Regions from separate parts of the Nonomuraea salmonea genome, predicted to be linked through region 2. Evidence: riboswitches for the same ligand, from Rfam matches in the RefSeq annotation. Region 2 holds a riboswitch; the other holds the start of a gene.
What was found. Region 2 has a riboswitch for glycine ahead of gcvP (aminomethyl-transferring glycine dehydrogenase). Riboswitches for the same ligand answer to the same signal wherever they lie in the genome.

Region 1: it holds a riboswitch for glycine, as region 2 does, so the genes downstream of both, gcvT (glycine cleavage system aminomethyltransferase GcvT) here and gcvP (aminomethyl-transferring glycine dehydrogenase) in region 2, are expected to answer to the same signal.

What each region holds. Positions count from the first base shown of each region.
Region 1 covers NZ_JBHMCF010000003.1:166,769-176,662, forward strand. The annotation lists gene ACFFR3_RS01975 (aldehyde dehydrogenase family protein) at 1-350, shown strand, start outside; gene ACFFR3_RS01980 (3-oxoacyl-ACP reductase) at 357-1,121, shown strand; gene ACFFR3_RS01985 (gamma-glutamyl-gamma-aminobutyrate hydrolase family protein) at 1,135-1,839, shown strand; glycine riboswitch at 1,894-1,991, shown strand; glycine riboswitch at 1,996-2,079, shown strand; gene gcvT (glycine cleavage system aminomethyltransferase GcvT) at 2,122-3,207, shown strand; gene gcvH (glycine cleavage system protein GcvH) at 3,204-3,593, shown strand; gene ACFFR3_RS02000 (L-serine ammonia-lyase) at 3,651-5,027, shown strand; gene ACFFR3_RS02005 (hypothetical protein) at 5,008-5,523, opposite strand; gene ACFFR3_RS02010 (DUF6286 domain-containing protein) at 5,523-6,122, opposite strand; gene ACFFR3_RS02015 (alanine racemase) at 6,260-7,453, shown strand; gene ACFFR3_RS02020 (DUF3618 domain-containing protein) at 7,458-7,790, opposite strand; gene bcp (thioredoxin-dependent thiol peroxidase) at 7,938-8,411, shown strand; tRNA gene ACFFR3_RS02030 (tRNA-Leu) at 8,567-8,639, shown strand; gene ACFFR3_RS02035 (hypothetical protein) at 8,678-9,139, opposite strand; gene ACFFR3_RS02040 (sensor histidine kinase) at 9,304-9,894, shown strand, end outside.
Region 2 covers NZ_JBHMCF010000011.1:51,399-61,292, reverse strand. The annotation lists gene ACFFR3_RS10795 (sugar phosphate nucleotidyltransferase) at 1-2,474, shown strand, start outside; gene ACFFR3_RS10790 (double zinc ribbon and FHA domain-containing protein) at 2,742-3,254, shown strand; gene ftsR (transcriptional regulator FtsR) at 3,278-3,904, shown strand; gene ACFFR3_RS10780 (bifunctional nuclease family protein) at 4,033-4,503, shown strand; gene ACFFR3_RS10775 (MerR family transcriptional regulator) at 4,651-5,271, shown strand; glycine riboswitch at 5,466-5,563, shown strand; gene gcvP (aminomethyl-transferring glycine dehydrogenase) at 5,741-8,593, shown strand; gene ACFFR3_RS10765 (tetratricopeptide repeat protein) at 8,709-9,518, shown strand; gene ACFFR3_RS10760 (hypothetical protein) at 9,670-9,894, opposite strand, start outside.

The sequences.
Region 1 (9,894 bases), on a different contig from region 2:
GGTTCCCGCCCACCGTGCTGACCCCCGAGGTCACCGACCGGGCGTTCACCGAGGAGATCTTCGGCCCGGTCCTGTCGGTGGCCAGGTTCGAGGACGAGGCCGACGCCGTCCGCATCGCCAACGACACCCCGTACGGGCTGAGCGGCTCCATCTGGACCCGCGACGTGGGGCGGGCGCTGCGGGTGGCCAGGGCCGTCGAGTCGGGGGCGCTGTCGGTCAACTCCCACTCCTCCGTCCGCTACTGGACCCCGTTCGGCGGCTTCAAGCAGTCCGGACTCGGCAGGGAGCTCGGCGCGGATGCCCTTGCGGCGTTCACCGAGGTCAAGAACGTCTTCATCGCAACGGAGTGACACGGGATGCAGCGGTTGCAGGATCGGGTGGCGGTCATCACGGGAGCGGCGGGCGGCATCGGGCTGGCCACGGCCCGCCGGTTCGCCGAGGAGGGCGCCAAGGTCGTCTGCGCGGACGTCGACGAGGCGGCGGGCAAGCAGGCCGCGAGCGAGGTCGGCGGCCTGTTCGTACGGGCCGACGTCACGAACGAGGACGACGTCGTCCGCATGTTCGCCACCGCGTACGAGACGTACGGCAGCGTGGACATCGCCTTCAACAACGCCGGCATCTCGCCGCCCGACGACGACTCGATCCTGGAGACCGGCATCGAGGCCTGGCGCCGCGTCCAGGAGGTGAACCTGACCAGCGTCTATCTCTGCTGCAAGCACGTCATCCCGTACATGCGGCGGCAGGGCAAGGGCTCGATCATCAACACGGCGTCGTTCGTGGCGGTCATGGGGTCGGCGACCTCGCAGATCTCCTACACCGCCTCCAAGGGCGGCGTGCTGGCGATGTCGCGTGAGCTGGGTGTGCAGTTCGCCAGGGAGGGCATCAGAGTGAACGCGCTGTGTCCAGGCCCGGTGAACACGCCCCTGCTCCAGGAGTTGTTCGCCAAGGACCCGGAGCGGGCGCAGCGGCGGCTGGTGCACGTGCCGGTCGGCCGCTTCGCGGAGGCGTCGGAGATCGCGGCGGCGGTGGCGTTCCTCGCCAGCGACGACGCCTCGTTCGTCACGGCCAGCGAGTTCCTGGTGGACGGCGGCATCTCCGGCGCGTACGTCACGCCGCTCTAGAGGGGGGCACGCCATGCGGCGTCCGGTCATCGGCATCACCTGCTACGTCGAGCAGGCCACGTTCACGGTGTGGCGGGACACGCCCGCCGCGCTGCTGCCGTACGCGTACGTGGAGAAGGTGGCGGCGGCCGGCGGGCAGCCGGTCGTGCTGCCGCCGGCCGGTGAGCCCGCCGCGCTCGTGGGCCGGCTGGACGGGCTCGTGCTGGCGGGCGGCGGTGACATCGACCCGGCCAGGTACGCCGCGGCCCCGCACGAGCGCACCGGCTACGTGCGGGAGTTCCGCGACGAGGCGGAGTTCGCGCTGCTGCGCGCGGCGCTCGACGCCGGGCTGCCCTACCTGGGCATCTGCCGGGGGCTCCAGGTGCTGAACGTGGCGCTCGGCGGCAGCCTGCACCAGCACCTGCCGGACGTCGTGGGCCACACCGGCCACTGCCCAGGCCCTGGCCGCTTCGGCGACCTGCCGGTGACGCCCGTCCCCGGCTCGCGCCTGGCGAAGGCGCTGGGCACGGTGCCGCTGCCGGAGCCGCTGCCGGTGCCGCACTACCACCACCAGGGCGTGGACCGGCTCGCGCCCGGCCTGTCGGTCACCGCGACGGCGGCGGACGGCACGATCGAGGCGGTGGAGCTGGAGGGCGCCGGGTTCGCGATGGCGGTGCAGTGGCACCCGGAGGTGGCGGAGGATCGGGCGCTCTTCGAGACGCTGGTCGCGGCCTGCTGAACCGCGAACGCGACAACAGCCCCATATCCCCACTAGGCTGGCGGACATCACCGACGAAACCGTGCGGGAGAGTGCCCTGACAGCCGGTCAGGGCCCCTGAAGGAGCAAGCCCTCCCCGCGAACCTCTCAAGGCAAAGGACCGCACGGCTACGGTGTCTCTGGAAAGCAGGCCCTCGCGGCCTCGCCGAAGGTGAAAGTCCGGCAAAAGTCGGGCGAAGCTCTCAGGCACCGATGACAGAGGGGGAGGATGCTGGCATCCACTCCTGTCCTGAGGTGCGTCCAATGTCCCGACCGACACCGCTCCGAGACGTTCACGAGAGCCTCGGCGCCACCCTGACCGACTTCGCCGGCTGGCTCATGCCCCTCCGGTACGGCAGCGAGTCCGCCGAGCACCGGGCCGTCCGCGAGGCGGCCGGTCTGTTCGACCTGTCGCACATGGGCGAGATCTTCCTGACCGGCCCGCAGGCCGCCGAGGCGCTCGACTACGCGCTGGTCGGCCACCTGTCGGCGCTGGCCGTCGGCCGGGCCCGTTACACCATGATCGTGAACGAGCGCGGCGGAGTGCTCGACGACCTCATCGTCTACCGGCTCGGTGACGAGGAGTTCATGGTCGTGGCGAACGCCTCCAACTACGAGAAGGTGGCCCGCGAGCTGCAGGAGCGCGCGAAGGCGTACGACGCGGTGGTCGAGGACCGCTCCGACCGGTACGCGCTGATCGCCGTCCAGGGCCCGCGCGCGCAGGAGATCCTGGCCACGCTCACCGACGCCGACCTGGCCGGGCTCAAGTACTACGCCGGCCTGCCCGGCACGGTGGACGGCCGGCAGGCGCTCATCGCCCGTACCGGTTACACCGGCGAGGACGGCTTCGAGCTGTTCGTCGCGGGCGAGGACGCCGTCCCGCTCTGGGGCGCGCTCATGACGGCCGGCGAGCCGTACGGGCTCAAGCCCGCGGGCCTGTCCAGCCGCGACACGCTCCGCCTCGAGGCCGGCATGCCGCTGTACGGCAACGAGCTCGACGCGGAGCTGACCCCGTTCGACGCGGGGCTGGGCAGGGTGGTGAAATTCGACAAGCCCGGTGACTTCGTCGGCCGGTCTGCGCTCGAGGCGGTCAAGGACGACCAGCCGCGGCGCCGGCTCGTCGGCCTGGTCGCGCGGGGCCGCCGGGTGCCGCGCCACGGTTACCCGGTCACCCGAGACGGCGCCGTCGTCGGCGAGGTCACCAGCGGTGCGCCTTCCCAGAGCCTGGGCAAGCCCATCGCGATGGCCTACGTGGACACCGGCGCCGATTCAGGCCTGGCTGTGGACATCCGGGGCAGCCATGAACCTGTGGACCTGGTTGAGCTGCCCTTTTACAGGAGGAACAAGTGAGCAACATCCCTGACGACCTGAGCTACACCAAGGAGCACGAGTGGGTGCGCGGTGTCGAGGACAGCGTCACCGTGACCGTCGGCATCACGGCCTTCGCCGCCGACTCCCTTGGTGACGTCGTCTACGTGCAGCTCCCCGAGGTCGGCAGCAACGTCGAGCCGGGTGACTCCGTCGGCGAGGTGGAGTCGACCAAGTCGGTGAACGAGATCTACACGCCGGTCGGCGGTGAGGTCGTCGAGGTGAACCAGGCGGTCGTGGACGACCCGAGCCTGGCCAACAGCGACCCGTACGGCGAGGGCTGGATGTTCAAGGTCCGTGTGGAGGGCGACCCCGAGGAGCTGCTCTCGCCTGAGGAGTACACCGCCCTGACCGCGGGCGACTCCTGACCCACCCGCCGGGGCCCGCCGAGCCGGGCCCCGGCCCTTCATGAAGGGCGCACATCAATGGCGATCAGCGTCTTCGACCTCTTCAAGATCGGCATCGGCCCGTCGAGCTCCCACACGGGCGGCCCGATGGCCGCCGCTCACAAGTTCGCCCGCGGCCTGCACCAGGACGGAATGCTCGACCAGGTGTCCCGCGTGGAGGTCATCCTGTACGGCTCGCTCGGCCTGACCGGCAAGGGCCACGGCAGTGACAAGGCCGTCCTGCTGGGCCTGTCGGGCGAAAAGCCGGAGCTGGTCGACGTCGACACCGTGGACGCCCGCATCGCCGCCATGCGCGAGTCGGGCACGGTCCCGCTCTTCGGCACTCATGAGATCCCGTTCGTCGTCGGCGAGCACCTCGTCTTCGAGCGTAAGATCTCGCTGCCCGAGCACCCCAACGGCATGCGCTTCACCGCCTGGGACGCCTCGGGCGAGCGGCTGCGGGAAAAGGTCTACTTCTCCGTCGGCGGCGGCTTCGTGGTGGACGAGCAGGCCACCGGCGCCGACCGCATCAAGCCCGACGACACCGTCCTGCCCTACCCGTTCACCACCGCCGAGGAGCTGCTCAAGCACTGCTCCGCCACCGGCCTGTCGATCTCCGCGCTGATGCTGGAGAACGAGAAGGCGTTCGGCCGCACCGAGGAGGAGATCAGGGGCGGCCTGATGAACCTGTGGCGGGTGATGTCCGAGTGCGTCACGCGCGGCATCGCCAAGGAGGGCGTGCTGCCCGGCGGCCTCAAGGTCAAGCGCCGCGCCAACCAGCTGCACCGCCGCCTGCAGTCCGAGCCGCCGGAGAAGGACCCGTTGCAGGCGATGGACTGGGTGACGCTGTTCGCGCTGGCCGTCAACGAGGAGAACGCGGCGGGCGGCCGGATCGTCACCGCCCCGACCAACGGCGCCGCCGGCATCATCCCGGCCGTGCTGACCTACTACACCCGGTTCGTCCCGCACGCCGACGACGACGGCGTCATCAGGTTCCTGCTGACGGCGGGCGCGGTCGGGGTGCTGTTCAAGGAGAACGCCTCGATCTCCGGCGCCGAGGTGGGCTGCCAGGGCGAGGTGGGCTCGGCCTGCTCGATGGCCTCTGCGGGGCTCACCGAGGCGCTGGGCGGCACGCCCGAGCAGGTGGAGAACGCCGCCGAGATCGGCATCGAGCACAACCTGGGGCTGACCTGCGACCCGATCGGCGGCCTGGTGCAGATCCCGTGCATCGAGCGCAACGCGGTGGCCTCCAACAAGGCGATCACCGCGGCCAGGATCGCGCTGCGCGGCGACGGCAAGCACTTCGTCTCGCTCGACCGGGCCATCAAGACCATGCGCGACACCGGCCGCGACATGCTCGACAAGTACAAGGAGACCTCGCGCGGCGGCCTCGCGGTCAACGTGATCGAGTGCTGACCTGACGCCGTACGTGCAGGCGGACCACGGCGGGGCACTCGTCGTCGCGGACCTCGCGCCGGATCCGCCCCACGATGTCCTGGTCCAGCTTGCTCACGATCGCGCCCACGTCGGCGGCGGCCGGGCAGGTCAGGCCGATGCGCAGGCCGTCGGCGGCCACCCGGACCCCTGCCCTGCCGAGCCCGTCCACGCCCTTGAGCCCGACGAACAGCATCGCGGTGCCGGTGCCGTTGTGGGTGCCGCGGCGGCCCCAGCCGAGGCTGAGCAGCAGCCAGCGCAGCGCCAGCAGGGTCAGGAACAGCAGGGCGAAGGCGACGAACCAGAGCGGCCACGGCTCCTCGGCCAGCGTCTTCCTGGCGGCGGCCGGCAGCACCTTGGCGCCCGGCGGCAGGTCGAAGAAGCGGTCCTGGCCGCGCAGCCACGCGTACCCGCCGAGGGCCAGGAGGATCGCCCCGACGACGGCGAGGCCCACCCGGTTGCCCGCGTACTGGCGCATCAGGCGGCCCTCCTGCGCAGACGGACGACGACCTCGCAGGTGCTCAGCGTGCCGACGCCGGCCAGGCGGTCGCCCACGACGGTGCCGACCTGCCTGAGCATCTGCCCCGAGCTCTCCCCGCTGGTCATGACCGTGACCTCGATCGTGCGGCGGCGCAGCCTGACGCTCGCCCGCTCCACGCCGGCCACCTGCTGGGCGGCGGCGCGCAGGGTGCGGCGCAGGCCCGCGCGGGTGATGCCGATGACGATGAGCGGGTCGTCGGTCTCCACCGGCACCAGCCGGGTACGTCCCGGCATGATCGCGAGCAGCAGCATGAGCGTGCCCGCTCCGGCCAGGCCCATCGCCACGATCTCCAGCTCCGGCCAGGTGCTCCGGCTCGCCAGCTCGATCAGCTCGTTGACCGGCACCCAGCCGAGCGGCCTGCCGAGCAGCGCGGCGACCACCTCGGCCGCGGTCGCCCCCAGGCCGGCGGCCAGCGTGAGCGCCACGAGGGCGCCGGGAACGGTACGCGCCGGCCGCAGCGCCCTGGTCGCCCGGCGCAGCCCGGTGTTCCGCGGGGCGACGACGGCACCGGGCAGGAGCTGCTGAAGCGTGGTCATCACACCGACAGACGTACATGCAGGGCGCCGGGGCGGTACCGCGCCCTCGCCGCCGGTTTGCCCGAACATTACGGGGACCGCAACTAACACGAACAAGCCTCATGTTCATTTGCCCGATATGCGGATACGCTGCCGGTATGGATGATCGGCAGCGGTACGACCGGGCCACCGCCGCCCTCGAACCGCCGTTCGCGCTGCTCGACCTCGCCGCCCTGCGGGCCAACGCCGCCGGCCTCGTACGCCGCGCCGCCGGCAAGCCCATCAGGGTGGCCACCAAGTCCGTACGCAGCCGGGCACTCCTCGACCGCGTCCTCGCCATGGACGGCTTCCGCGGCCTCATGGCCTTCACCCTGCCCGAGGCGCTCTGGCTCGCCGGGCACGGCCACACCGACATCCTCGTCGCCTACCCCACCGCCGACCGGCACGCCCTGGCCGCACTCGCGGGAGACGCGCGGGCCGCAGAACGGATCACGGTCACCGTCGACTCGGCCGCCCACCTCGACTTCGTCGAGGCCGCCGTGGCGGGCGTCCGGCCGCGCGCCGAGATCAGGCTCTGCCTCGACATCGACGCCGGCTACGTCGCCTTCGGCGGCAGGTTCAGGGCCGGCGCGCTGCGCTCCCCCGTCCGCGAGCCCGACCAGGCCGCCGACCTCGCCGCGAGCATCGCCGGACGGCCCGGCCTCCGCCTCGCCGGGCTGCTGGCGTACGAGGCGCAGATCGCCGGCGTCGGCGACGACCCGCCGGGCAACGCCGTCCACACCCGGCTCATCAGGCTCATGCAGGCCCGCTCCGCCAGGGACCTCGTGCTGCGCAGGGGCAGGATCGTCAACGCCGTACGCCAGGTCGCCGACCTCGAGTTCGTCAACGGCGGCGGCACCGGCAGCGTCGAGCGGACCGTCCGCGAGAAGGCCGTCACCGAGGTGGCCGCCGGGTCCGGCCTGTTCCATCCGCGGCTCTTCGACTTCTACCGCGCGTTCACCGGCGTGCCCGCCGCCCTCTTCGCACTCCCCGTCGTACGCCGCCCGGCCAGGGACGTCGTCGCCGTGCTGGGCGGCGGTTACATCGCCTCGGGGTCACCGGCGCCCAGCAGGGCGCCGCAGCCCTACCTACCGGCCGGGCTGCGCTACGCGCCCGACGAAGGCGCGGGCGAGGTGCAGACCCCGCTGCTCGGCCAGGCGGCCGAGGACCTGCGGATCGGCGACCGGGTCTATTTCCGGCACGCCAAGGCGGGCGAGCTGTGCGAGCGCTTCGACACGCTGCATCTGGTCGAGGGCGACGCGCTGGTGGAGTCGGTGCCGACCTACCGGGGCGAGGGGCGTACGTTCCTCTGAGCGGTCAGCGGCGCCTGCGGCGGCGGCGCATGAGCACGATGGCCGCCCCCACGACCAGCACCGCGCCGATCCCGATCAGCACCGGGCCCAGGTCGGGCCGCTCGTCGTCCCACATCTCGTCGGGGTTGTCGCCGAACTCCGCGGGCCTGGCCGTCACCCCCAGCGCGTCGCCCACCGACGCGACGAAGTGCCCCGCCCTGGTCTTGACGTCTTCCACCGTGCGCTCGGCGACCCGCTTCGGGCTCACCCGGTCGGCGATGGCGTCGACCGTCCGCGCCAACTCCGCGCGCGTCCGCGCGATCTGCCGCTCCAGCTCATCGGGATCGGTGTCAGCCATGGCTCTCCTTTCGACCGTACGCGTGCCCTCAGCGGCGAGGCGTTCGTTCTGGTCGTGATCAGTCTGTCAGGTCGGCGCCCCGGACGGCACGGCGGCCGCACAGTGAGTCGGGCCGGTAGGTTGGTGGCAGTTCATCAGGAGGACCCAGTGACAGAAACCAAGCTCGCGCCCGGCGACGCCGCACCGGAGTTCGCGCTTCCCACCGCCGACGGCGGCACCGTCTCGCTCGACGCCTACCGCGGCAAGCGCGTGATCCTCTATTTCTACCCCGCCGCGATGACCCCCGGCTGCACCAAGCAGGCGTGCGATTTCCGCGACAACCTCGGGCAGCTGACCGATGAGGGTTTCGTCGTCCTCGGCGTGTCGAAGGACAAGCCGGCGAAGCTCGCCAAGTTCGCCGAGCGCGACGCGCTGACCTTCCCCCTGCTGTCCGACCCCGAGCTGACCGTCCACCAGGCCTACGGCGCCTACGGCACGAAGAAGCTGTACGGCAAGGAGGTCGTGGGCGTGATCCGCTCGACGTTCGTCATCGACGGCGACGGGAAGATCGAGCAGGCGCTCTACAACGTGAAGGCGACGGGTCACGTGGCCTCGCTGAAGAAGAAGCTCGGCCTCGCCTAGACCTCTCCGGCGGGCGGCGTTATTCGCGTGATAACGCCGCCTACCGGGCGGGCGCCGGACCGCGTACGCAAGCGGTAAGATTGGCGGCACGTGGCACTTCCCGTGCCCGAATTGTCATTTCCCGACCGAAACTCTCGGGGCATGGCAATGGCAAAGGGGTCGTAGCCCAATGGCAGAGGCGCAGTCTTTAGGTGGCTGTTAGTGTGGGTTCGAATCCCACCGGCCCTACAAGCGATGGTGATTCCGCGCCCCTGACCGGCCGTTTCTCAGTCGTCGTGGGTGGGCGCGACGGGCGCCGCAGGGGCTTCCTCGGGGCGCGGCGGTCGTGGCACTCGGGGCGGCGAGGGCGCACTGCAGCGCACCTCGTTCTCGCGCCCCCAGCAGCTCACGTCAGGCACGGTGTGGATGCGGAAACGGTCCGGGCGCGACATGTCGTACCGGACGCCGAACCTGTCGTGATCATGGTCGGCATCGTTGACGGCGGCCACGCTGACACCGCCGATCAGAGCTCCCGCGAGCAGCCCGACGAGTCCCGCGCCGATGAGCCTCTTGCGCCCGCGACGGCCGCCGCTTCGCGGCGTCTCCCAGTCGGCATGCTGCGTCGGAGGGATCTCGGCGTAGGCCTGATCGGCCTGTTCGCCGTACTTCAGAGCCGGCTGCTCGGGACTCGGGTCGCGCGGCGCTTCCTCATCGCCGCGCGACCCGACATCGCGATCATGATCCGCCATCACGATCTCCCTTTACTCGCCCCGCAGGGGGCGCTCCCGGTAATGAGAATGCCAAATACACCGTAAGCCGTGCGTAAGCTCCCCGCCATGTAAGACCTGGGTCGTACTCACACTTCAGTCTTCAGGCGGACAGAAACGTCGGATGCGCTGCATATCGTGAGGATGTGTTCGGCAGGGTACGGGCGTGGTCGCGACGCCACGAGAAGCTGGCGGGCGCCCTGTGGGCGAGCCCTCTGGCGCTGTTCTGCGTCCTGACCGGGGTGGCGGCGGAGGGCGCCGCGCAGCTGGGCGGCGGTTCCGCGCCCGGCCTGCCCGGTTACCTCGCCCTGACGGCGCTCCTGCTGCTGCCGCTGGTGTGGCGCGACCGCCCGCTGCTGTCGTTCTCGGCCGTCGCGCTGGTCAGCTTCGGGCAGTGGCTGGCCGGCCTGGCCCCGGTGCCCGCCAACCTGGCCGTGCTGGTCGCGCTCTACGCGGTGGCCTCGCAGTGCCTGTTCCGCTGGGCGGTGGCGGCCTGCCTGGTGGCGGAGCTGGGGGTGGCGCTGGCCATGGTCAACTGGTACCGCCCCACGTTCGGCATGTTCTTCAGCTGCTCGATCCTCGTGGTGACGGTCTGGCTGACCGGCCTGTACGCCAATACCCGCCGCCGCTACCTGGAGAGCCTGGAGGAACGCGCCGAGCGCGCCGAGCGCGAGCGCGACCAGCAGGCCAGGATGGCCGCGGCGGCCGAGCGGGCCAGGATCGCGCGGGAGCTGCAC
Region 2 (9,894 bases):
GCACTCGGCTGCGTCCGATGACCGCCAACCAGCCCAAGCCCCTGCTCCCTGTCGTCAACCGCCCGATCATGGAACACGTCCTGCGCCTGCTCAGACGGCACGGCGTGACCGAGACCGTGGTGACCCTGCAGTTCCTCGCCGCCCTCGTCCGCAACTACTTCGGCGACGGCGACGAGCTGGGCATGAGCCTGCAGTACGCCACCGAGGACGTCCCGCTCGGCACGGCGGGCAGCGTCAAGAACGCCGCCGACCGCCTGCGCGACGACCGTTTCCTGGTCATCTCCGGAGATGCCCTGACGGACATCGACTTATCGGACATGATCCGTTTCCATCGCGAAAAAGGCGCGCTTGTCACGATCGGCCTGAAAAGGGTTCCCAACCCGCTCGAATTCGGGATCATCATCGTGGACGAGGAGGGCCGGGTCCAGCGCTTCCTGGAGAAGCCCACCTGGGGCCAGGTCTTCTCCGACACCGTCAACACCGGCATCTACGTCATGGAACCCGAGATCCTCGACGCCGTCGCCACCGGCGAGCCCGTCGACTGGTCCTCGGACGTCTTCCCCGCCCTCCTCCACTCCGGCGCCGCCATCTACGGCTACGTCGCCGACGGCTACTGGGAGGACGTCGGCACTCACGACAGCTACCTCAAGGCCCAGGCCGACGCCCTGTCCGGCCGGGTCGCCCTCGACATCGGCGGCTTCGAGCTCTCACCCGGCGTGTGGGTCGCCGACTCCGCCTCCGTCGACCCCGACGCCGTGCTCAAGGGCCCGCTCCTGATCGGCGACTACGCCAAGGTCGAGGCGGGGGCCGAGCTGCGCGAGTACACCGTGCTCGGCAACAACGCCGTCGTCCGCGAGGGCGCCTTCCTGCACCGCGCGATCGTCCACGACAACGTCTACCTGGGGCCGGGCGCCCACCTGCGCGGCTGCGTCATCGGCAAGAGCACCGACGTGATGGCCGGCGTCCGCATCGAGGAGAACGCGATCGTCGGCGACGAGTGCGTCATCGAGGCCGAGGCGTACGTCTCCAGCGGCGTCCGCGTCTACCCGTTCAAGACCATCGAGGCCGGCGCGGTGGTCAACACCAGCGTCATCTGGGAGTCGCGCGGCCAGCGCAACCTGTTCGGCCCGCGCGGCGTGAGCGGCCTGGTCAACGTCGAGATCACCGCCGAGCTGTGCGTCCGCCTGGCCAGCGCGTACGCCACCACCCTGAAGAAGGGCGAGCACGTCGTCACCTCCCGCGACTGCTCGCTGGCGGCCAGGGCGCTCAAGCGGGCCGTCATCGGCGCGCTGACCGCGGGCGCCATCAACGTCCTCGACCTGGAGGCCGCGCCGCTGCCCGTCACCCGCTTCCACACGGCCAGGGTGTCGGCGGCCGGCGGCATCGCGCTGCGCACCACGCCCGGCGACCCGCAGAGCGTGGACATCGTCATCATGGACGACCGCGGCGCCGACCTGCCGCCGGCCGCCCAGCGCAAGCTGGAGCGGGTCTTCTCCCGCCAGGAGTTCCGCCGCGCCTTCCCCGGCGAGATCGCCGAGCTGACCTACCCGGCGCGGGCGGTCGAGGACTACACCCACGAACTGCTGCGCCACGTCGGCGTGAGCGGCGTCAGGGACATGAAGGTCGTCGTCGACTGCGCGGGCGGCACCTCATCGCTGGTGCTGCCCACGCTGCTGGGCAGGGTCGGCGTCGAGGTGCTCACGGTCAACGCCAGGCTCGACCACGTCTCGCCCACCGAGACGCTGGCCGAGCGCCGCCGCGACCTGCAGCGCCTGTCGGAGCTGGTCAGCTCCTCAAGGGCGGCGTTCGGGGTGCGGTTCGACCCGGTGGGGGAGCGCATCGCCCTGGTGGACGAGAAGGGCCAGCTCATCAGCGAGGAACGCGCCCTGCTCGTCGTGCTCGACCTGGTGGCCGCCGAGCGGCGGGGCGGCCAGGTGGCGCTGCCGGTCACCACCACCAGGGTCGCCGAGCAGGTCTGCCGCTTCCACGGCGTCCAGGTGCGGTGGACCCCCACCGCGCTCGACGCGCTCACCTCCGCCGCCGCGGGGCCCGACATGATCTTCGCCGCCGACGGGCGCGGCGGGTTCGTGGTGCCGGAGTTCAGCCCGGCCATCGACGGGCTGGCCGCGTTCATGCGGCTGCTCGGGCTGGTGGCCCGCACCCGGCTGTCGCTCAGCCAGATCGACGCGCGCATCCCCGAGGTCAGGCTGCTCAGGCGGACGGTGCCCACCCCGTGGGCGGCCAAGGGCGCGGTCATGCGCTCGGTCATCGAGGCGGCCGAGGCCGAGCCCGACGGCCACCGCGTCGACACCACCGACGGCGTGCGCGTGGCGCGCGAGGACGGGAGCTGGGTGCTGGTGCTGCCCGCCGCCGCCGAGCCGGTCACCGACCTGTGGGCCGAGGCGGGCGACATGGACGGTGCCCAGGCCCTGCTCGAACGCTGGGCCCGCGTCGTCGAGCAGGCGGCCGGGTGACGCCCGCACGCAGAGTGATCGGAAAGTGTTCGCCGATGACGTGCCCAGAGAGTGCCGCAAGATCGTAATGTAGAAACGCGCGGCGGCATGGACCACGGGGCGGGGGCGGCGGTAACTTTATCTGCGTCCGAACCACAGTGCAGCGCCCCGCCTTGACCTTTGCCGCTGATCAGCGTAAGTTGCGGCATTCGCAAACGTGAAAAAGCGAAGCGAGGCGCGCCCAGAGCACCGTCGCCGCGTCTTCGCGGTAGGAGGCCGAGCCGATCGATGCCGAGCGTCTACTGCACGCAGTGCGGGCACGCCAACCCCGAGGATGCCCGTTTCTGTTCCCGTTGTGGGTCGCCGCTGACCAGACCCGAGGTCGCCGGGGACACCACCTCGACGATCTCCATAGCGGGAATCGAGGCGTACGAGGCTGAGACCGGTGACATGCTTCTGGCCGAGCGGGCGATCGTCGAGCAGCTCCCGCCCGGCGCGGCGTTGCTCACGGTGACCAGGGGCCCCAATCAGGGGAGCCGTTTCCGGCTGGACAAAGACCTCACCACGACGGGGCGCCATCCCGAGAGCGACATCTTCCTCGACGACATCACGGTCTCGCGCCGCCACGTCGAGTTCTACCGCCACCGCGGCGGCCAGTTCTCCGTGCGCGACGTGGGCAGCCTCAACGGCACCTATGTCAATCGGGAACGCATCGAGGAGGTTCCTTTGCACTCGGGAGACGAGGTGCAGATCGGCAAGTTCCGCCTTCTCTTCCTGATGCGGGGCAACTCCGGCGTATGACTTCTCAGGCGGCACGCTCGCACATGAGCATCGGGGAAGTGCTCGCGCTCCTGCAGGGCGAGTTCCCCGATGTGACGATCTCCAAGATCAGGTTCTTGGAGGGCGAAGGGCTGATCGAGCCCGAGCGCAGCCCGTCCGGCTACCGTAAGTTCACGCACCTGCACGTCGAGCAGCTGCGCTTCATCCTGACCGAGCAGCGCGACCACTACCTGCCGCTGCGCGTGATCAAGGACAAGATGGCCGAGAGCTTCGGCCGCCCGCGCGCGGTGCAGCAGACGCAGGAGGTCAGGCTCAGCCGGGCCGAGCTGCTCGAGGCGGCGGGCATCGACGACGAGACGCTCACCGAGCTGGAGGACTACGGCCTGCTGGTCCCCGTGGCCAGGCGTTACGACGAAGAGGCGCTCAAGGTGGCCCGCACCGTGGGCGCCCTGGCCAGGTTCGGCCTGCACGCCCGTCATCTGCGGGCGGTCAAGGCGGCGGCCGAGCGCGAGGCGGGGCTGGTCGAGCAGACCGTCGCCCCGATACTCAAACGGCGCCGCCCCGGAGCCATCGGCGAGGCCGACGAGGTGGCCCGCGAACTGTCCACTCTCCTGCTCGACCTGCACGCATCCCTTGTGCGCACGGGGGTGCGGTCGGTCCTGGGTCGTTGATACCGGAGCGAGCTGGGAGGCGAGGGCACATTCCAGGCCCCCTGGGTGTTACGTTGAATTGAACCAGTCAGCAGAAGCGATGTTCGAAGAGCTGTGCCGGGTGACCGGTCAGGAATACGGAGCAGCCCGTGTTGCAGATGGAGGTCGTGGGCGTACGAGTTGAAATGCCCACAAATCAGCCGATCGTCTTGCTCAAGGAGGCACACGGGGAGCGGTTCCTTCCTATATGGATCGGCATGACCGAGGCCACGGCCATCGCCCTGGCCCAGGCGGAGGAGCCGCCGCCGCGGCCGCTCACCCATGATCTCTTCCGGGACGTGCTGAGCGCCCTGGGTGTCGGCTTGCGCGCGGTCAACATCGTCGCCCTGCGCGACGGCATCTTCTTCGCCGACCTGGTCTTCTCCAACGGCGTGGAGGTGAGCGCGCGGCCGTCCGACTCGATCGCGCTCGCCCTGCGCACGGGGGCGCGCATCTTCGCCAGCGAAGAGGTCGTCCAGGAGGCCGGGGTGATCATCCCCGACGACCAGGAGGACGAGGTGGAGAAGTTCAGGGAGTTCCTTGACACGATCACTCCCGAGGACTTCGGCAGGGCGGGGTAGGTATTTCAGTGCATTTACGCTTCACGACGCGCCGAGCCGGATCGTTGACTGAGCATGGTCACGGTCCTACGGTGCAAGTGAAACCCGTGGCCGCCTTTTACGAACCCCCAGATCAGGCCACGGGATGAGAGAAAGCCGGAGGTCCGCGTGGCGGTCAGCAGCGGCGAGGGAAAGACGGCCGGCCAGGAAGATCCGGTGCGGCGCGAGAGCGCGCGGCAGCGTGCCGGGGAGCAGGGCCTGCTCTTCGACGAGCAGCCGACGGCGCTGCCGGACGACATCGGATACCGCGGGCCCACGGCCTGCGCCGCGGCCGGCATCACCTACAGGCAGCTCGACTACTGGGCGCGCACGGGCCTGGTGGAGCCCACGATCAGGGCCGCGCACGGCTCGGGCTCGCAGCGGCTCTACAGCTTCCGCGACATCCTGGTGCTCAAGGTCGTCAAGCGGCTCCTCGACACCGGGGTGTCGCTGCAGCAGATCCGTACGGCAGTCCAGCACCTGCGTGACCGCGGGGTCGCCGACCTCGCCCAGATCACGCTCATGAGCGACGGCGTCAGCGTCTACGAGTGCACCTCGGCGGACGAGGTCATAGATCTTCTCCAGGGCGGGCAGGGCGTGTTCGGCATCGCGCTCGGCCGGGTCTGGCGGGAGGTCGAGGGCTCCCTCGCGGAGCTGCCGGGGGAACGCGCGGCGGTCGAGGACACCGTCCCGGCCGACCACCCCGCTGACGAACTGGCCCGCAGGCGGCGCGCCCGCCGCATCGGCTGACCTGATTCCGTTTCTCACGTTCGCGCCGGGTCGCACGCTGCCCAGGGCAGGGCACGCACCGGCGCGAAGCGGCGACGGAGCGTCACCCGCGGTCCGGCCCTCACCGCCGGACCTGCGGCGAAGTGCGCCCGGAACGGCGGGTGCGGTGCACGGCAATCCCGGCTTACCGTAGTAATCTAGGACAGCAAGGCTGACGACCCCGTGCGGGAGAGTCCCCGGTCCTTCCGGTCCGGGGCGCCGAAGGAGCAACCCTCCCCGGAATCTCTCAGGCAACCGGTACCGCTCGGGCGAGGCAACTCTGGAAAGCAGGCGCGCCCGCCAGGCGTGCCTCACCGACGGTGCAAGCCCTGCGCAGGGGTGAAGCTCTCAGGTCGCGGCACACCACGTGGGGCCGCGCTGACAGAGGGGGAGATCCGGCACTCGCCCGCGCCCCGGCGCCGGTCTCCGTAAGCCTCGGGAGGCACACCCCATGACCGATCTGTCAGCTCCGCCGTTCTCGTCCAGGCATATCGGCCCCTCCGAGCCCGAGCAGCAGCGCATGCTCGAGGCCGTGGGCTTCGAGTCCGTCGCCGACCTCGTGGCCGTCGCCGTGCCCGAGTCGATCAGGGTCAAGGACCGGCTCAGGCTGCCCGCCGCCATCGGCGAGGCCGAGGCCATCGCCGAGCTGCGCGCCCTGGCCGGCCGCAACCAGGTGCTCACCTCCATGATCGGCCTGGGCTACTACGACACCGTCACCCCCGCCGTCATCCGCCGCAACCTGCTGGAGAACCCGGGCTGGTACACCGCCTACACGCCGTACCAGCCGGAGATCTCGCAGGGCCGGCTCGAGGCGCTGCTGAACTTCCAGACCGTCGTCTCCGACCTGACCGGCCTGCCCGTTGCCGGCGCGTCCCTGCTGGACGAGGGCACCGCCGCGGCCGAGGCCATGACGCTGGCCCGGCGGGCCGGCAAGAGCAAGAGCGACGTGTTCGTGGTGGACGCCGACGCGCTGCCGCAGACCAAGGCCGTGCTCGCCACCAGGGCGGAGCCGCTCGGCATCACGCTCGTCGAGCACTCGCTGGACGGCGAGCTGCCCGAGTGCTTCGGCGTCCTCGTGCAGTACCCGGGCGCCTCCGGGCGGCTGCGCGACTTCCGCGCCGTGGCCGCCGCCGCGCACGAGGCCGGCGCGCTCGTCGTGGCCGCCGCCGACCTGCTGGCCCTGACGCTGATCACGGCCCCGGGCGAGCTGGGCGCCGACATCGCCGTCGGGTCCTCGCAGCGCTTCGGCGTGCCGTTCGGGTTCGGCGGGCCGCACGCGGCGTACATGTCCGTACGCGAGGGGCTGCAGCGCCAGCTCCCCGGCCGCCTGGTCGGCGTGTCCGTGGACGCCGACGGCGACCCCGCGTACCGGCTGGCCCTGCAGACCCGCGAGCAGCACATCCGCCGCGAGAAGGCCACCAGCAACATCTGCACCGCCCAGGTGCTGCTGGCCGTCATCGCGAGCATGTACGCCGTCTACCACGGCCCCGAGGGCCTGCGCGGCATCGCCCGCCGGGTGCACCGCCACGCCACCGCCCTGGCCGAGAGCCTCAAGGGCGCCGGCGTCGAGGTCGTGCACGGCGAGTTCTTCGACACCGTGCTCGCCCGCGTGCCCGGCAGGGCCGCCGAGGTCGTGGCCGCCGCCGCCGAGCGGGGCGTCAACCTCTGGCAGGTGGACGCCGACCACGTCTCCGTCGCCTGCGACGAGAAGACCGGCGCCGGCGAGCTGGCCGCCGTACGCGCCGCGTTCGGCGTGACCGGCGGCGTGACCGGCGGCGTGACCGGCGGCATGGAGCCCGAGCAGGCCCCCGACGCGCTGCCCGGCACGCTGCTGCGCGAGAGCGACTACCTCACCCACCCGGTCTTCCACCAGCACCGCTCCGAGACCGCGATGCTGCGCTACCTGCGCAGGCTCCAGGACAAGGACATCGCGCTCGACCGGTCGATGATCCCGCTCGGCTCCTGCACGATGAAGCTGAACGCGACCACCGAGATGGAGCCCATCACCTGGCCGGAGTTCGCGGCCGTGCACCCCTACGCCCCCGAGGCGCAGTCCGAGGGCTACCGCGAGCTGATCGGCACGCTGGAGAGCTGGCTGGCCGAGGTGACCGGCTACGACGCCGTCTCCATCCAGCCGAACGCCGGCTCCCAGGGCGAGTTCGCCGGGCTGCTGGCCATCCGCGCCTACCACCGCGCCAACGGCGAGGGCGAGCGCGACGTCTGCCTCATCCCGTCCTCCGCCCACGGCACCAACGCCGCCAGCGCCGTCATGGCCGGCATGCGGGTCGTCGTCGTGGCCTGCGACGACGACGGCAACGTGGACCTGACCGACCTCGACGCCAAGATCGGCAAGCACCGCGACGCGCTGGCCGCGATCATGGTGACGTACCCGTCCACGCACGGCGTGTACGAGGAGTCCATCACCGAGGTCTGCGCCAAGGTGCACGAGGCCGGCGGCCAGGTCTACGTCGACGGCGCCAACCTCAACGCCCTCGTCGGCCTGGCCAAGCCGGGCGAGTTCGGGGCCGACGTGTCCCACCTCAACCTGCACAAGACCTTCTGCATCCCGCACGGCGGCGGCGGCCCCGGCGTCGGGCCCGTCGCGGTCCGCGCCCACCTGGCCCCCTACCTGCCCGGCCACCCGCTGCGCGGCGGCACGCCGGTCGGGCCCGTCTCCGCGGCGCCGTACGGGTCGGCCGGCATCCTGCCCATCTCGTACGCGTACGTCAGGATGATGGGCGCCGAGGGGCTCACCGCCGCCACGCAGCAGGCCATCCTGTCGGCCAACTACCTCGCCCGCCGGCTGGCCCCGCACTACCCGGTTCTCTATACCGGCCGCGGCGGCCTGGTCGCGCACGAGTGCATCATCGACCTGCGGCAGATCACCAAGGAGACCGGCGTCACCGTGGACGACGTGGCCAAGCGCCTCATCGACTACGGTTTCCACGCGCCGACCATGTCGTTCCCCGTGGCCGGCACGCTGATGATCGAGCCCACTGAGAGCGAGGACCTCGCCGAGCTCGACCGGTTCGTGGACGCCATGATCGCCATCCGCGGCGAGATCGCCAAGGTGGCCTCGGGCCACTACGACAAGACCGACAACCCGCTGCGCAACGCGCCGCACACGGCCGAGTCGGTCAGCGCCGACGAGTGGCCGCACCCCTACAGCCGCAGCGAGGCCGCCTACCCGGTGCCGTCGCTGCGCGAGGGCAAGTACTGGGTGCCGGTGCGCCGCATCGACCAGGCCTACGGCGACCGCAACCTGGTGTGCTCCTGCCCGCCGCTGGAGGCGTACGAGGACTGAGCGGCTCCTGGCGGGCGGGGCTCCCACCCGCCCGCCATTCGCAGGGCGTCAAGTGAGCAGACATGATCGCTCGAAGTCGTTAGGCTCAGGGCGACCGTCCCCACAAGGAGCTCCGTTGACGTCCTCAGAGCTGGAGACCTCACCTCTCGACACCGCCCGCCGCCTGGCCGAACGCGGCGACCTCGACGCCGCCGCGGCCATCCTGGGCGAGCTGGCCGGCGACCCCGACGAGCCCGACAGGGCCCAGGCCGCCGTGGGCCTCGCCGTCGTGCTGGAGCAGCGCGGCGACGTCGAGGCCGCCAGGAAGGCCGCCAGGACCGCGCTGGCCACCGGCCACCCCGAATACGCCGCCCAGGCCGCCTGCCATCTCGCCCAGGGGTTCGAGCGCGAGGAGCGCGACGAGCAGGCCAGGGCCGCCTGGCAGGCCGTGCTGGGGGTGGGCACGCCCGCGTACGTGCCGCTCGCCCACCTCGCCCTGGCCCGGCTCGCCGTCCGCGACGGCAACCTGGAGGAGGCCGAGAAGGAGCTGCGCGCGGCCATGGAGGCCGGCATGCAGGCGGGGGACGAGCGGGTCGGTGCGCACGCCGCCCAGCGGCTCGCCGACCTGATGGTCGAGCACGGAGAGCCAGGGGCGGCGGCCGAGGTGCTGCTGGACGCCCTGGAGTTCGCGCCCGAGGACGAGGTGCCGGGGCTGCGGGTGCAGCTCGGCATCGCGCATCTGGAGCTCGCCTGCGCGGAGTTCGCCGAGAGCGTCGAAGGCGGCGCCGACGCCCGGACCGGCGCTCTCGCCATCGAGCTCCTGGCCCGCACCCTGCCGCTACGCGGGCGGGCGGACGACGCCGACCGGGTGTGGACGTACGGGCTGGAACACGAGAACGAGGCCCTCGCCGCCGAAGTCCGCCTCCGCTACCACCGCGACGCCTGATTCCCGCTGAGACCGACTCAGACCCGCGCCGGACGGCCGCGCCCCCGCGTCCGGGCACGGGCGGCTCAGTGGCGGAGGATGCCGGGCGTGCGGCCTGGGTCTGGTCGCGGCGTTCGGTGGCGCTTGAGCAGCGGCCTGGTCACGGGGACTCTCAGCGGCGGCGCATGACGGCGGCGGCTGCTGCCACGTTGACGACGACGATCGCGAGCCAGGCGATCACCAGGCCATAGCCGCCCGCGGTCGCCCCTGCGACCCCGGTCAGCGGGATGCCGAGAGCCAGCGAGCCGAGGACGATGGGCACCATCGGCGCGGCCGGGCTGGTCTGCTTCCCCCTGGGAACGGCGTCGTGCCGTTCGAGCTCGGCGTGCACGCGGTG